2 regions of the Nonomuraea sp. ZG12 genome follow, and region 2 is predicted to be linked to the other one. Evidence: riboswitches for the same ligand, from Rfam matches in the RefSeq annotation. Region 2 holds a riboswitch; the other holds the start of a gene.
What was found. A riboswitch is a leader RNA that binds a small molecule or an ion and turns the genes downstream of it on or off. The one in region 2 is predicted to bind glycine.

Region 1 (3,395 bases), on a different contig from region 2:
TGGAGCTATGCAGCGTTTGCAGGACCGTGTCGCCGTCATCACCGGCGCGGGCAGCGGCATCGGCCTGGCCACCGCGCGCCGCTTCGCACAGGAAGGCGCGAAGGTCGTCTGCGTGGACATCGACGAGGAAACCGGGACCAAGGCGGCGACCGAGGTCGGCGGACTGTTCGTCAGGGCGGACGTGACCAGTGAGGACGACGTCGAGCGGATGTACGCCACCGCGCTCGACACCTACGGCAGCCTGGACATCGCCTTCAACAACGCGGGCATCTCCCCGCCGGACGACGACTCGATCCTGGAGACCGGCCTCGACGCCTGGCGACGCGTCCAGGAGGTCAACCTCACCAGCGTCTACCTGTGCTGCAAGCACGCCATCGGCCACATGCGGCGGCAGGGCAAGGGCTCCATCATCAACACCGCCTCGTTCGTCGCGGTCATGGGCTCGGCCACCTCGCAGATCTCCTACACCGCCTCCAAGGGCGGGGTCCTGGCCATGTCCAGGGAGCTCGGCGTCCAGTTCGCCCGCGAGGGCATCAGGGTCAACGCCCTGTGCCCGGGGCCGGTCAACACGCCGCTGCTGCGGGAGCTGTTCGCCAAGGACCCCGAGCGGGCCCAGCGGCGGCTGGTGCACGTGCCGGTCGGGCGGTTCGCCGAGGCGTCGGAGATCGCGGCCGCGGTCGCCTTCCTGGCCAGCGACGACGCCTCGTTCATCACGGCGTCGGAGTTCCTGGTGGACGGGGGGATCTCCGGCGCGTACGTGACACCGCTGTAGGGGGGAAGATGATGAAGCGGCCGTTGATCGGCATCACGTCCTACGTCGAGCCCGCGCGGTTCACGGTCTGGGAGATGACCGTCGCGCTGCTGCCGTACACCTATGTGGAGCAGGTGGTGCGGGCGGGCGGGCAGCCCGTGGTGCTGCCGCCGGCGGGCGAGCCGGCGGCGCTGGTGGGGCGGCTGGACGGGCTGATCCTGGCCGGCGGGGGCGACATCGACCCCGGCAGGTACGGGGAGCAGCCGCACGACCAAACCGGCTATGTCCGGAAATTTCGTGACGAGGCGGAGTTTGCGCTCTTGACCGCGGCCCTGGACGCCGGTCTCCCCTACCTAGGTGTCTGCCGAGGACTCCAGGTCCTGAACGTCGCCCTCGGCGGCACTCTCCACCAGCACCTCCCGGACGTCGTCGGGCACACCGGCCACTCCCCCGCCCCCGGCGAGTTCGGCCACCTCCCCATCCGGCCCACCCCCGGCAGCCGGGTCGCCAAGGCCCTGGGCGACGATCCCGTGACCGTGCCGCACTACCACCACCAGGCCGCCGACCGCCTGGCCCCAACCCTGACGGCCACCGCCACGGCCGACGACGGCACGATCGAGGCGGTGGAACTGGACACCCACCCCTTCACCATCGCCGTCCAGTGGCACCCGGAAGCCGCCACCGACTGCGCCCTCTTCGAAGCCCTGATAGCCGCCTGCTGACCCCGGGCGTGCGGGCGGGTTCACTCCCCTGGAAGCCGGGCGCGACAACAGGCCCGTGACGCCACTAGGCTTGCGGACATCACCGTCGAAACCGTACGGGAGAGCGTCCTGACAGCCGGTCGGGGCCCCTGAAGGAGCAAGCCCTCCCCGCGAACCTCTCAAGGAAAAGGACCGTACGGACGAGGTGTCCTCTGGAAAGCAGGCCTGGTGGCCTCGCCGAAGGTGAAAGTCCGGCAAATCCCCGGGCGAAGCTCTCAGGCAACGACGACAGAGGGGGAGGATGATCCGTGCATCCGTCCCTGTCCTGAGGTGCGACACATGTCCCGACTCACACCGTTGAGAGACGTACACGAGGCTCTCGGCGCCACGCTGACCGACTTCGCCGGATGGCTCATGCCGTTGCGTTACGGCAGCGAGTCCGCGGAGCACAACGCGGTCCGCCACGCGGCCGGGTTGTTCGATCTCTCGCACATGGGCGAGATCTTCCTGACCGGGCCGCAGGCGGGTGAGGCGCTGGACTTCGCGCTGGTGGGTCACCTGTCGGCGATGGAGCCCGGCCGGGCCCGCTACACCATGATCGTGAACGAGCGGGGCGGGGTGCTGGACGACCTCATCGTCTACCGGCTCGGGGACGAGGAGTTCATGGTCGTGGCCAACGCCTCGAACTATGAAATGGTCGGCAATGAGCTGAAAACCCGCGCCAAGTCGTACGACGTGGTGGTTGAGGATCGCTCGGACCAGTACTCACTGATCGCCGTGCAGGGTCCGCGCGCGCAGGAGATCCTCGCCACGCTCACGGACGCCGACCTGACCGGGCTCAAGTACTACACCGGGCTGCCGGGGCTGGTCGACGGGCGGCAGGCGCTCATCGCCCGCACCGGCTACACCGGCGAGGACGGCTTCGAGCTCTTCATCGCCAACCAGGACGCCGTGCCGCTCTGGCACGCGCTGACGGCGGCGGGCGAGCCGTACGACCTCAGGCCCGCGGGGCTGTCCAGCCGCGACACGCTCAGGCTGGAGGCCGGCATGCCGCTGTACGGCAACGAGCTCGGCGTCTCGCTCACCCCGTTCGACGCGGGCCTGGGCAGAGTGGTGAAATTCGACAAGCCGGGCGACTTCGTCGGCAGGTCGGCGCTGGAGGCGGTCAAGGACATCCCGCCACGGCGCCGTCTCGTCGGCCTGGTCGCGCGAGGCCGCCGGGTGCCGCGCCACGGTTACCCGGTCACCAAGGACGGTGCCGTCGTCGGCGAGGTCACCAGTGGTGCGCCATCCCAGACCCTGGGCAAGCCCATCGCGCTGGCCTACGTCGACACCGGGGTCAATGAAGGTCTGGCCGTGGACATCCGGGGCAGCCATGAGCCCGTGGACCGGGTCGAGCTGCCCTTTTACAGGAGGAACAAGTGAGCAACATCCCTGAGGACCTGAGCTACACCAAGGAGCACGAGTGGGTGGCCGGTCTTGAGGACGGCCTCATCGCGACCATCGGGATCACGGCCTTCGCCGCCGAAGCCCTGGGTGACGTCGTCTACGTGCAGCTCCCTGAGGTCGGCTCCACCATCGAGCCGGGCGACTCCATCGGCGAGGTGGAGTCGACCAAGTCGGTGAGCGAGATCTTCACCCCCGTCGGCGGCGAGGTGGTGGAGGTCAACCAGAGCCTCGTGGACGACCCGTCGCTGGCCAACAGCGACCCTTACGGCGAGGGCTGGATGTTCCGCGTGCGCGTGGAGGGCAATGCGGAAGACCTGCTGTCCGCCGAGGAGTACGCCGCACTCACCTCTGGCGATTCCTGATCCGGCCGCCGGGGCCCGCCACCGGGCCCCGGCCTAGCTGAAAGGCGCATCAATGGCGATCAGCGTCTTCGACCTGTTCAAGATCGGTATCGGCCCGTCGAGCTCCCACACCGGCGGCCCGATGGCCGCCGC
Region 2 (3,395 bases):
TGCACGCGGGCGGCGATCCGGCGCAGCCCTTCGGGCCCGTGGTAGACGGCGTACATGCCGGCGATCACGGCCAGCAGGACCTGGGCGGTGCAGATGTTGCTGGTGGCCTTCTCGCGGCGGATGTGCTGCTCGCGGGTCTGCAGGGCCAGCCGGTAGGCGGGGTCGCCGTCGACGTCCACGGACACGCCCACGAGGCGCCCGGGCATCTGCCGTTGCAGGCCCTCACGTACGGACATGTAGGCGGCGTGCGGACCGCCGAAGCCGAACGGCACGCCGAACCGCTGCGAGGAGCCGATGGCGATGTCGGCGCCGAGCTCGCCGGGGGCGGCGACCAGCGTGAGCGCGAGCAGGTCGGCGGCGGCCACGACGAGCGCGCCGGCGGCGTGCGCCCGCTCGGCGACGTCGCGGAAGTCACGCAGCCGGCCGGAGGCACCCGGATACTGCACGAGCACGCCGAAGCACGCCGGCAGCTCGCCCGCCAGGTCGCTCTCCACGAGCGTGATGCCGAGCGGCTCTGCGCGGGTGGCCAGCACCGCCTTGGTCTGGGGCAGCGTGTCGGCGTCGATCACGAACACGTCGCTCTTGCTCTTGCCGGTCCGCCGGGCCAGCGTCATGGCCTCGGCCGCGGCGGTGCTCTCGTCGAGCAGGGACGCGCCCGCCACGGGCAGGGCGGTGAGGTCGGACACCACGGTCTGGAAGTTGAGCAGCGCCTCCAGGCGGCCCTGCGAGATCTCCGGCTGGTACGGCGTGTAGGCGGTGTACCAGCCCGGGTTCTCCAGCAGGTTGCGGCGGATCACCGCGGGCGTGACGGTGTCGTGGTAGCCCAGGCCGATCATGGAGGTGAGCACCTGGTTGCGGTCGGCCAGGGCACGCAGCTCGGCGATGGCCTCGGCCTCGCTCGCGGCGGCGGGCAGCTTGAGGCGGTCCTTGCTCCGGATCGCCTCGGGGACGGCCACGGCCACCAGATCCGCCACGGACTCGAAGCCCACGGCCTCGAGCATGCGCTGCTGCTGGCTCTGCGACGGCCCGATGTGCCGGGCGGAGAACGGCGGTGGTGACAGGTCGGTCATGGAGATGCCTCCCGAGGCGATGGAGACCGGCGCAGAGCGCGGGCGTATGCCAGGTCTCCCCCTCTGTCACCGCTGTCTTCGCGACCTGAGAGCTTCACCCCGCGGGGCTTGCACCGTCGGTGAAGCGCGCCTGGCGAGCGCGCCTGCTTTCCAGAGTTGCCTCACCCGAGCGGTACCGGTTGCCTGAGAGATTCCGGGGAGGTTGCTCCTTCGGCGCCCCGGTCCAGCCGGGGACTCTCCCGCATGGGGTCATCGACATGTCCTAGATTACTACCCTATTCGGCGCGCCCGTCGCCTCTGGGCCAGTTCGTCAGCGGGATGGTCGGCCGGGACGGTGTCCGCGACCGCCGCCCGTTCCCCCGGCAGCTCCGCGAGGGATCCCTCGACCTCGCGCCAGACCCGGCCGAGCGCGATGCCGAACACGCCCTGGCCACCCTGGAGAAGGTCTATCACCTCGTCCGCCGAGGTGCATTCGTAAACGCTCACACCGTCGCTCATCAGCGTGATCTGCGCGAGGTCGGCCACCCCGCGATCACGCAGATGCTGCACGGCGGTGCGGATCTGCTGGAGGGATACCCCGGTGTCGAGCAGTCGCTTGACGACCTTGAGCACCAGGATGTCGCGGAAACAGTAGAGCCGTTGGGAACCCGAACCTTGCGCTGCTCTTATCGTGGGCTCGACCAGGCCGGTGCGCGCCCAGTAGTCCAGCTGCCTGTAGGTGATGCCGGCTGCCGCGCACGCCGTCGGGCCACGGTATCCGATGTCGTCCGGCACCGTCGCGGGCTGCTCGTCGAAGAGCAGGCCCTGCTCTCCGGCACGCTGCCGCGCGCTCTCACGCCGTACCGGATCTTCCTGGCCGGCCGTCTTTCCCTCGCCGCTGCTGACCGCCACGCGGACCTCCGGCTTTCTCTCATCCCGCGGCCTGATCTGGGGGTTCGTAAAAAGGCGGCCACGGGTTTCACTTGCACCGTAGGACCGTGACCATGCCCAGTCAACGATCCGGCTCGGCGCGTCGTGAAGCGTAAATGCACTGAAATACCTACCCCGCCCTGCCAAAGTCTTCGGGAGAGATCGTGTCAAGGAACTCCCTGAACTTCTCCACCTCGTCCTCCTGGTCGTCGGGGATGATCACTCCGGCCTCCTGAACGACCTCCTCACTGGCGAAGATGCGTGCCCCGGTGCGCAGCGCCAGCGCGATGGAGTCGGACGGCCTGGCGCTCACCTCCACGCCGTTGGAGAACACCAGGTCGGCGAAGAAGATCCCGTCACGCAGGGCGACGATGTTGACGGCACGCAGGCCCACGCCGAGGGCGCTCAGCACGTCCCGGAACAGGTCGTGCGTGAGCGGCCTGGGCGGCGGCTCCTCCGCCTGGGCCAGGGCGATGGCCGTCGCTTCGGTCATGCCGATCCAGATGGGCAGGAACCGTTCCCCGTGTGCCTCCTTGAGCAAGACGATCGGCTGATTTGTGGGCATTTCTACGCGAACACCCACGACCTCCATCTGCAACACGGGCTGCTCCATATTCGACTGGCCGGCGACCCGGCACAGCTCATTGCTGGTCCGCTTCTGCAATTCAACGTAACACCCGGGGGGCCCTGAATGTCCCTCGGGCCGCTCATCGCCCGAGAACGCTCCGCACGCCCGTACGCAGCAGGGCCTCGTGCAGGTCGAGCAGGAGCGTGGACAGCTCCCTGGCCGTCTCGTCGGCCTCGCCGATCGCGCCTGGCGCCCGCCGTTTCAGGATCGGCGCCACGGTCTGCTCGACCAGACCGGCCTCCCGTTCGGCCGCCGCCTTGACCGCCCGCAGGTGGCGGGCGTGCAGCCCGAAGCGGGCCAGCGCGCCGACGCTGCGCGCCACCTTGAGCGCGTCCTCGTCATAACGCCTGGCCTTGGGCGCGAGCAGGCCGTAGTCCTCCAGCTCGGTGAGCGTCTCCTCGTCGAGCCCGGCCGCCTCCAGCAGCTCGGCACGGCTGAGGCGCACCTCCTGCTTGTCCTGCACGGCGCGGGGGCGGGCGAAGCTCTCCGCCATCTTGTCCTTGATCACCCTCAGCGGCAGGTAATGGTCCCGTTGCTCGGTGAGGATGTAGCGGAGCTGCTGGACGTGCAGGTGGGTGAACTTGCGAAAGCCCGACGGGGTGCGCTCCGGCTCGATGAGCCCCTCCCCCTCCAAGAAACGGATCTTGGAGACGGTGACATCGGGGAACTCGCCCTGCAGGAGGGCGAGCACCTCCCCGATGCTCATGTGCGAGCGTGCCGCCTGCGAGGTCATGTGCCGGCGGGTGTCCGCATCAGGAACAGCAGCCGGAACTTTCCGATCTGCACCT

Region 1: another riboswitch for glycine. It lies ahead of gcvT (glycine cleavage system aminomethyltransferase GcvT); the one in region 2 lies ahead of gcvP (aminomethyl-transferring glycine dehydrogenase).

Annotation. Positions count from the first base shown of each region.
Region 1 covers NZ_JBQHCW010000003.1:212,140-215,534, forward strand. The annotation lists gene ACTMTF_RS12800 (3-oxoacyl-ACP reductase) at 8-772, shown strand; gene ACTMTF_RS12805 (gamma-glutamyl-gamma-aminobutyrate hydrolase family protein) at 784-1,473, shown strand; glycine riboswitch at 1,560-1,657, shown strand; glycine riboswitch at 1,658-1,754, shown strand; gene gcvT (glycine cleavage system aminomethyltransferase GcvT) at 1,792-2,877, shown strand; gene gcvH (glycine cleavage system protein GcvH) at 2,874-3,263, shown strand; gene ACTMTF_RS12820 (L-serine ammonia-lyase) at 3,316-3,395, shown strand, end outside.
Region 2 covers NZ_JBQHCW010000001.1:1,210,098-1,213,492, reverse strand. The annotation lists gene gcvP (aminomethyl-transferring glycine dehydrogenase) at 1-1,070, opposite strand, end outside; glycine riboswitch at 1,231-1,322, opposite strand; gene ACTMTF_RS05640 (MerR family transcriptional regulator) at 1,341-1,961, opposite strand; gene ACTMTF_RS05635 (bifunctional nuclease family protein) at 2,110-2,580, opposite strand; gene ftsR (transcriptional regulator FtsR) at 2,687-3,313, opposite strand; gene ACTMTF_RS05625 (FHA domain-containing protein) at 3,337-3,395, opposite strand, start outside.